Regions from separate parts of the Bradyrhizobium sp. CCBAU 53338 genome, predicted to be linked through region 2. Evidence: predicted binding sites of a transcription regulator. Region 2 holds the regulator's gene; the other holds the start of a gene.
The links. Region 2 encodes LexA, which represses DNA repair genes until DNA is damaged. Its sites were predicted from a motif close to TGTTCNNNNTGTGTTCNG; they were not measured.
Positions count from the first base shown of each region.

Region 1: a site for LexA is predicted at 2,616-2,633, ahead of XH90_RS18375 (single-stranded DNA-binding protein). Genes of this name have one in related genera too.

Region 1 covers NZ_CP030048.1:3,909,496-3,913,909, forward strand. Annotated here, with positions in the region: gene uvrA (excinuclease ABC subunit UvrA) at 1-392, opposite strand, end outside; gene XH90_RS18365 (outer membrane protein) at 660-1,346, opposite strand; gene XH90_RS18370 (outer membrane protein) at 1,582-2,352, opposite strand; gene XH90_RS18375 (single-stranded DNA-binding protein) at 2,776-3,273, shown strand; gene XH90_RS18380 (DUF2306 domain-containing protein) at 3,470-3,868, shown strand; gene gyrA (DNA gyrase subunit A) at 4,037-4,414, shown strand, end outside.
Region 2 covers NZ_CP030048.1:3,795,453-3,799,866, forward strand. Annotated here, with positions in the region: gene XH90_RS17800 (ComEC/Rec2 family competence protein) at 1-872, shown strand, start outside; gene XH90_RS17805 (hypothetical protein) at 883-1,317, opposite strand; gene XH90_RS17810 (hypothetical protein) at 1,511-1,714, opposite strand; gene lexA (transcriptional repressor LexA) at 1,898-2,599, opposite strand; gene glp (gephyrin-like molybdotransferase Glp) at 2,776-3,987, opposite strand; gene XH90_RS17825 (hypothetical protein) at 4,213-4,407, opposite strand.

The DNA.
Region 1 (4,414 bases), 110 kb from region 2:
CGCGCCCAGAGCAGGCGCATGTAATCGTAGATCTCGGTGACGGTGCCGACCGTCGAGCGCGGGTTCTTCGACGTCGTCTTCTGCTCGATCGAGATCGCCGGCGACAGGCCGTCGATCTGGTCGACGTCGGGCTTCTGCATCATCTCCAGGAACTGGCGCGCATAGGCCGAGAGCGACTCGACGTAGCGGCGCTGGCCCTCGGCGTAGATGGTGTCGAAGGCGAGCGAGGATTTGCCGGAGCCCGATAGCCCGGTGAACACCACGAGCTTGTCGCGGGGAATCTCGACGTCGATGTTCTTGAGGTTGTGCTCGCGCGCGCCGCGGATCGTAATTGCGCGCAGGTGTGATCCCGCGTTCTGCTGTTGGCGCTTCGCCTTGATCACTTCATCCATCCGCGTTGCCCTCAAGGAATCCCACGAGCGAGCGACCGCGCCAACGTTCGGGCGCGCTTCGCCCGGAACCGGGATCGGCGCCAATGGGTATGCAGGCGAACGTAGGAAGAACGGAGACGGATTTCCAGAGGGACTTGCGAATCGTCAACGGATTGTTGGCGCGCTGGCGGGACTTGGCAGCAGCGCCTGGAGATCGGGACGGAAGGAACAACAAAAAGGCCGGCGCGAGGCCGGCCTTTCGTGACGTGATGGCGTTGGAGCCTCAGCTCAGTACTTGGCGACGACCGGGCCGTTGAAGTGATAGTTCACGCCGACCTGCACGGTGTGGAAGTTGATCGTGCCGGTGGGAATGGCGCCGAAGTACGTCTCGCCGGCCAGGCTGCGATAGAGATACTCGCCCTTGACCGACCACTGCGGAGCGAAGAACGCTTCGATGCCCGCGCCGACGGTCCAACCGGAGTGGAACTTGCTGTCCGAGATCGACGCAGCGCCGAGGGTGGCGGTGATCTTGTTGTCGATCCAGGCGTAACCACCCGTGCCGTAGAACAGGACGTTGTTGACGGCATAGCCGATACGGCCGCGCACGGTGCCCATTGCATCCGTCTTCGAGCTCACGCTGGTCGGGATCGCGCCGAGGCCGGGAACGATAACGACACCAGCGGCAGAAGCGTTGACGTCAGCCCAGGCGCCGTCAGCCTCGATACCGAACACGACGTTGCCGGTCTGCCAGTTGTAGCCGGCGGTGCCGCCGACGAAGCCACCCTTCATCTTCGGGTCGCCAGAGGCGGCTTCCCAGGCGCCGCCGCCGACGATACCGAGATAGAAGCCGGTCCAGTTGTAGACCGAGGCCATCGCGACCGGAGCCTTGGTGTAGGGGCGAGCCGCCAGGTCGGCAGCCGAAGCGGCGCCGGTGAGTACGATCAGAGCGGCCGAAGCCAACAAAATCTTTTTCATATTCAAGTAATCCCAGTCCCAGTTTCTGTTGTTGTCTTCCGTGCGTCGGAAGCACAGCGGACGCGTTGGTCCAACTGATGTCGTGCTTACACCACTGAAGCTGTAAGTTGTGTCTCTCAAAAGTCACAACAAATACAAAATGTAATACTCACTGACCTATAGTTCCCCGTCGGGAACAGGCAACAAAAAGGCCGGCACGAGGCCGGCCTTCGATTCCCGAATGATTTCAAGAAGATCAGTACTTCGCGATGATGGGGCCGCCCCAGCGATAGTTGAGGCGGACGAGGCCCATGTCGACGTCCTGGCTGATCCGGTCGGTCTGGAATGCGCCGCCGCCGACGGGTGCGTTGAGCGTGAGCGTCCGGTTGCCGAGGAAGATGTGATCGTACTCGACGCCGACCGTCCAGTTGGGCGCGAAGCCGAATTCGAGGCCGGCCCCGACCGTGCCGCCCCAGCGGGTGTCGCTGGTTGAGGCGAGCAGGGTGCCCGCACCGACGAAGCCGGGCGCCGTGTAGATGTCGAACTTGTCCGCGACCACGGCGCCGCCGCCCTTCACGTAAAACAGCACGTTGTTCCAGGCATAGCCGATCTGGCCTGTGAACAGGCCGAAGGCGTCGATCCGCGAGCGGTTACGCTGTGCCAGGAAGAAATTGCTGACATTGTCGCCGGAGAAGTCGGCCCAGTTGCCCTGGCCTTCGAGGCCGAACACCCAGCTGGCCGATTGCCAGCGATAGCCGACCTGGCCGCCGACCGTGCCGCCGGTGGCGTTGTGGCAGCCTTCGCCGCCCACGAATGCGCCGCCGCCGAGAACGACGTTGTCCCAGCATTTGTGGCTCGATCCGCCGCCGCCGTTGATGCCGATGTAGAAGCCGCTCCAGTCGTAGATGGTGGCGATCATCGGCGGCGGCGCCTTGGTGTAGGGACGAGCCGCAAGATCTGCTGCACTCGCCGGTGCAGACAGGCCCATTGCAACAATACAAATTGTACCGAATAGAATTTTCTTCATTGCAGTCTCCCCAGTGTCGTCCGCTTCAGATGTCCCCGAAGCGGCCCATCAGGCGCGACGCCCATCAGAACCAATTCCGAGAAAACCGTAATCCAATCGGACGGCCGAGTCCGTCTCTGGAATGCAACAGTCGGCGGGCAACTGACATGCGCTTAACCTGATGAATGTTAAGCGTTTTCCGGTTCGGTTCGGTTCCAATTCATGACGGCGTGCATAGCGGGGCAGAGTGTTCGTATGCACGCTTCGGTCGCATCAATTTCGATGGGAACAAATCTGGAACAAATGTCTGGCCGGTGCTATATGTGGGGATAACCGAGGGTGTAGCGGGCCGATCGGCCCTCGTAAGCGTATAGGGTCGGCCCAACGGGCGGCAGCGCGGGCGCGCCTTTTTCGATTCAGTGGCATTTGGAGTGGAGAGCGGCGATGGCGGGAAGCGTCAACAAGGTCATTCTGGTTGGAAATCTCGGCAAGGATCCGGAAATCCGCCGCACCCAGGACGGGCGGCCGATCGCGAATCTGAGCATCGCGACCTCCGAGACCTGGCGCGACAAGAACAGCGGCGAGCGCAAGGAAAAGACCGAGTGGCACCGTGTCGTGATCTTCAACGAAGGGCTGTGCAAGGTCGCCGAGCAGTATCTGAAGAAGGGCGCCAAGGTGTACATCGAGGGCGCGCTTCAGACCCGCAAATGGACTGATCAGAGCGGCGTGGAGAAGTACTCCACCGAGGTCGTGCTCCAGGGCTTCAACTCGACGCTGACGATGCTCGACGGCCGCGGCGGCGGCGGAGGAGGCGGCAGCTTCGGCGACGAGCCGGGCGGCGATTTCGGCTCCTCGGGTCCCGTCAGCAGCGCACCGCGCCGCCCGGTTGCCGCCGGCGGCGGTGGCCGCAACAACGACATGGACGACGACATCCCGTTCTGAGGCGGGCAAGTTTCGTTTCCAACTTTGCTGCGCTCGCGTAGAGCGTCAGGATTTCCTACCAATTTACAGGCTGAGCTCGGTTTTCCGGGCCGGCCTCATGTGCTGCCTGAAGCCTTTGACGGGCCACGATGTGAACGGTATTAACTTAATGTTAATCATATTCACATGGTCGATCCCGGCCGAAGGGACGCGTCACATGAGCCTCGCGCCGCTGCTTGACGCTGCTCCGGCGATCCCGCTGCACGCCTTCGCGGCGATGGCGGCCTTCGTGCTCGGCATCGTTCAGTTCGCCGCCCCCAAGGGTACGCTGCCACACCGGACGATCGGCTGGATCTGGGTGGCGCTGATGGCCCTGGTAGCGGTCTCGTCGTTCTGGATCCACCAGATCCGCCTGGTCGGGCCGTTCAGCCCGATCCATCTGCTGTCGATCTTCACGCTGGTGATGCTGCCGCTTGCGGTATGGCGGGCGCACACGCATCGCGTCGTCGCTCACCGGTGGAGCATGATCTTCATTTTCACCGGCGCGCTGGTGGTGGCGGGCCTGTTCACGCTGCTGCCCGGGCGCATCATGCACAGCGTGTTTTTCGGGGCGTAACGGGCAGTTCCGCCCGGCTCGTGCGGGCCCCGTTCCCGATGGTGGTGGACAAGGTCTAAGTCTCTGGAAAAACAGTCGGAAAAAGCGCTGTCTCGACCCTTGCAAGGGTGGTTATCAGGGCCTCGATGCGCTATATGATTCCCAGATAAAATTTCACCGGATTCCCCCTTGGCTGACGACGACAACAAGCCCGGCGACCAGCCGGCGCAACCCTCGGACATTCGCCCCGTTTCGATCTACGAGGAGATGAAGAAGTCCTATCTCGATTACGCCATGAGCGTGATCGTGTCGCGCGCGCTGCCCGATGCGCGCGACGGGTTGAAGCCGGTTCATCGCCGCATCCTGTTCTCGATGAACGAGGAAGGCTACACGCCCGACAAGAAGCACAAGAAGTCGGCCGGTATCGTCGGCAACGTCATGGGCCAATACCATCCGCATGGCGACCAGGCGATCTATGACGCGCTGGTGCGCATGGCGCAGCCTTTCTCGATGCGCGAGCTGCTGGTGGACGGGCAGGGCAATTTCGGCTCGGTCGACGGCGATCCG
Region 2 (4,414 bases):
GCGTCACGCCCTACGGCGTGCTCGCCAATCTCGGCGCGATGCCGGTGGTCTCGGCGCTGGTGATGCCCGCGGGGCTTCTGGGATTGCTCGCGGCTCCCTTCGGACTCGACGGTGTGTTCTGGTGGTTGATGGGGATTGGCATCGACTGGATGGTGGCGGTGTCGCGCTGGGTGGCCGCACTGCCCGGCGCGATCGGCCATGTCGCCGCCTTCGGCACTGCGCCGTTGATTGCGGCGAGCCTCGGCCTGATCCTGATGGGCCTGTTGCGCACGCCGCTGCGCTGGTCGGGTGCTTGCGTGCTCGTGGCTGCGACCGTCTGGGGGCTGTCGGTCCGGCAACCCGATATCCTGATTGCCGCTGACGGCCAGAACGTCGCAGTGCGAGGCAGGGATGGGCAACTGCACGTGATCAGAATGAAGAAGGACAATTTTCTGCTCAAGGAGTGGCTTGCCGCCGACGCTGACCCGCGCGACACGGCCAGCGCCTCGCTTGGTGACGGCGTGTCATGCGACGACGCCGGCTGCGTGACGACGCTCGCCGACGGTCGCATGATTGCGCTGTCGCTACGCATCGACGCGCTGGCCGACGATTGCAGTCGTGCCGCGCTGCTGGTGACGACCAGGCCTACGGCGCCGGATTGCGCCGCGATGGTGGTCGATCGACCGCGTCTCGCGCACCAGGGCGCGCTGGCGCTCACACAGCGCGGTGACGGTTTTGCGATTCAGGCTGTGAGGGGAAGGGGCGCAAACCGCCCCTGGTCGCCGGCGGCGACCGGCGATGGAGACTTCGAGCAGACCCTCATGCCAAGGTCGGTAGCTCCACGCTCCCGGGACGTAACACCGTCGGAGGCCGACCTTCAGGCTGAGGAGTAAGATCGACCTTTCAGCCGATCGGCAGGCGCGGCGTCGTGGTGCGGCTGTCAGCGATCCCTTGCGGCTTCTGCTCGCGCTCGCCGAGCGGCTGGGTCACGGGCAGTTGCAGCACGGTTGCGCGCTGGCCTTCGACGAGCTGCGTCACCAGCACGTATTTGCCATCGGGGAATTCGATCGCATCGTGATGACGATCGGGAATGTGCGGATCGACCTTGCCGAACTTGCCGACGCGCGAGTTGACGGTGCGCGTCCAGATCCACCTGTTATCGTAACGGACGTTGTCGGCGAACGCGAGCTCCGTTCCCGGCAGCAGGCAGACCGCGACCGACATGTCGGCTTCGGAGGCGAAGCCGCGCGTCGAGGTGCCGCGAAATGTTGTCGTGACGATCGTCTCGCCGACTTCTGCGGGACGTGTCGCGACGGCATGCAGGCTATAGTCACACATCGGGTGCTCCTCATCAGGGATAGCAACCCGCGCCTCTGGCCTGGAGGCGCAGGCCTCTATCAGAGTGGAAGCCTGCAAGACTCCGCTCGGTTGTAGGCAAATCTGCGGCTCGGATACGCAAGCCGCAATCACAATATCTTTCCCGAACCGCCAGGAACAAAGCCTGCTTCCGTGCATTCGGCGACCGTCGCCGTCAGCGTCCGGCCGGTGCCGACCAGCCCGAATATGGCCATGCCGGCCGCGAGGATTGCTCGACGGTATTATGCGCATCACGCAATTGCGCGCTCGTCGCCTGCGGCGCCTTGCGGGCGCGATGTTGCGGCTGCGCAGCGAGGGCTTGTGACGCCGATGCTGCAATCAGCGCCATCGTGACGGTGCTCAGGAAGATCTTGCGCATGGTTGTCTCCTCGGTCGCCTGGAGGCTTATGAAGCGATGCGTGCTTCGTCGCGGCGTGCCGAGGATGTAGTACTGGAGAGGGGGCCGGATAATCTGTGCAAAACCAGAAAGACCATCCGGCCGGAGCGGACAATCGTCCGCTCCGATCGTTGAATGCGCGTGAGCGCTCAGGTCGTCCGGCGCTCAGTACTTCCGATACAGTCCGATCAGCTTGCCCTGGATCTTGACCCGGTTGGGCGGGAGGATGCGGACCTCGTAGGCCGCGTTGGCCGGCTCCAGCGCGATCGAGGCGCCGCGGCGGCGGAAGCGCTTCAAGGTGGCTTCCTCGTCGTCGATCAGCGCGACCACGATATCGCCGGTGTCGCAGCTCTCGTTGCGCTGGATCAGCGCCATGTCGCCGTCGAGAATGCCGGCGTCGACCATGGAATCGCCGCGCACTTCGAGCGCGTAGTGCTCGCCAGCGCCCAGCATGTCAGGGGGGACGCTGATGGTGTGGCTGCGGGTCTGCAGCGCCTCGATGGGCGTGCCGGCTGCGATCCGGCCCATGACGGGCACCGCGACCGGACGCTCGCCCTCGTCGGCGGGCGGGCTCGATGTCGTGCGCACCTTGCCGAGATTGCCTTCGATGACGCTTGGCGTGAAGCCGCGGCGGCTACCGGCGGCGGCTTGGAGCTCCGGCAGCTTGATCACCTCGATGGCGCGGGCCCGGTTGGGCAGGCGGCGGATGAAGCCACGCTCCTCGAGCGCCGTGATCAGGCGGTGGATGCCCGACTTCGAGCGCAGATCGAGCGCGTCCTTCATCTCGTCGAAGGAGGGCGGCACGCCGCTTTCCTTCAGCCGCTCGCTGATGAACCGCAGGAGCTCGTATTGTTTGCGCGTTAACATCTCGACCAAAATCCCCCTGACGATGTCGTTCGATTCCGAGACGCTGAATTCAGCAATAAGCCGCTACATGCTCGAAACAAATCATGAACGAACACTATATGTTCGATACATGTTCCGCAACTGCTTAATTTACCGTGAACGCGGCAAAGTTCGCGGAACGGTTGCGAACGATGCGCTCAGGCGGGCAGTCGCAACACCTCGCAGTGCGCTCCCGCTTCGGCCTTCGGTGCGAATGGCGGACGCACGAGAAGTGCCTGTGCCGCAGCGAGATTCGCAAGCAGCGAGGAGTCCTGGTGATTGACGGGAAGGGCGACGAGCGTGCCGTCGGCACGCTCGTCGAGACGCGCACGCAGATAATCCTCGCGCTGGTCATTGGCGCCGACGTCGCGGCCGAGCACGGCGCGTTCGCGGCGATGATGGACAACCGAACGGCCGGACAAAGCGCGAATCAGCGGGACCATGAAGAGGAAACCGCACACGTAGGAAGACACGGGATTGCCGGGCAGGCCGATCACGCGCATCGCTCCGAGCTGTCCGTTCATCATCGGCTTGCCCGGCCGCATTGCGATCTTCCAGAACGCCATCGCAGTGCCTTCGTCCCGGAGTGCCTGCTGCACCAGATCGTGGTCGCCGACCGAGGCGCCGCCCGTCGTGATCAGGATGTCGGCGCTGGATTCTCGCGCGCGGCGGATACCGGCGCTGGTGGCGGCAAGCGTATCTGCGGCAACGCCGAGGTCGATGGTGTCGGCGCCCTCGCTGCGGGCGAGCGCGTGCAGGGCGTAGCCGTTGGAATAGACGATCTGGCCATGACCGGGCGTCGATCCCGGCATCACCAGTTCGTCGCCGGTCGCGAGGATCGCGACTTTCGGACGGCGGCACACCGCGAGCTGCGGGTGGTTCATGCCGGCGGCAAGTGCAAGGTCCCGCTCGGTGAGCCGTACGCCCTTGCGCAGGAGCACGTCGCCCTCGCGGAAATCGATGCCGGCGGGGCGAATGTGGCGCCCGGTGACGGCGGCCTCCTTGATGGTGATGCGCTTGCCGTCGGTGACGGTGTCCTCCTGGATCACGACCGCATCCGCACCATCGGGGATGACACCACCGGTGAAGATTCGCACGGCTTCGCCGGCGCTGACGGTCCCTGCGAACGGCCGGCCGGCTGCGACTTCGCCGATGACGACAAGCTGCGCCCCGGGCTTCGCCGCATCGGCCGCACGAACGGCATAGCCGTCCATCGCCGACATCGCCTGCGGCGGCTGCGTCCGCCGCGCCGCGACGTCGCGCGCGAGCACGCGGTGGAAGGCCGCGTCGAGTGCGACGACCTCTTCGGTCAGCGGCTGCGCGCCGGCAAGCACCGCGGCGAGCGCGTCGGAAACCGGCATCAGGGCCACGGGTGAAAACTCCAGCTGCGCCCGTTCGGGCAAATCGGCGGCGAGAGTTCTAGCCGAGTGCAGGCGCAGAGGCAAAACGGTGGTCGCGCAGCATGATTTATCGTGCGTCGTCAGCTTGGCGACGAAGGCGCAAGATCAAAGTCGCCGCGGCATGATCCGGAAGGCGAAGCAGACCGGTTCGAGGATGGCCATGGCGAGGATGACGAGAGCCACGGCCAGCACCGGTCAGGTCCCCGGCTGCTTGTCCGGACTGACGTCTGGCGCTTCGGGACTCTGGTCCCTGTCAGGCATCGGATCGGCCTGGGCCTTGAGATCGGCGGCCTTGCTGATCAGTTTTGCGGAAAGGTCAGAATCCGAGGTGGTTCTGGCGTATTTCATCAGCAGAGAGGCCTGCTTGGTGAGGTAGGTTTTGCCCAACACGATGATA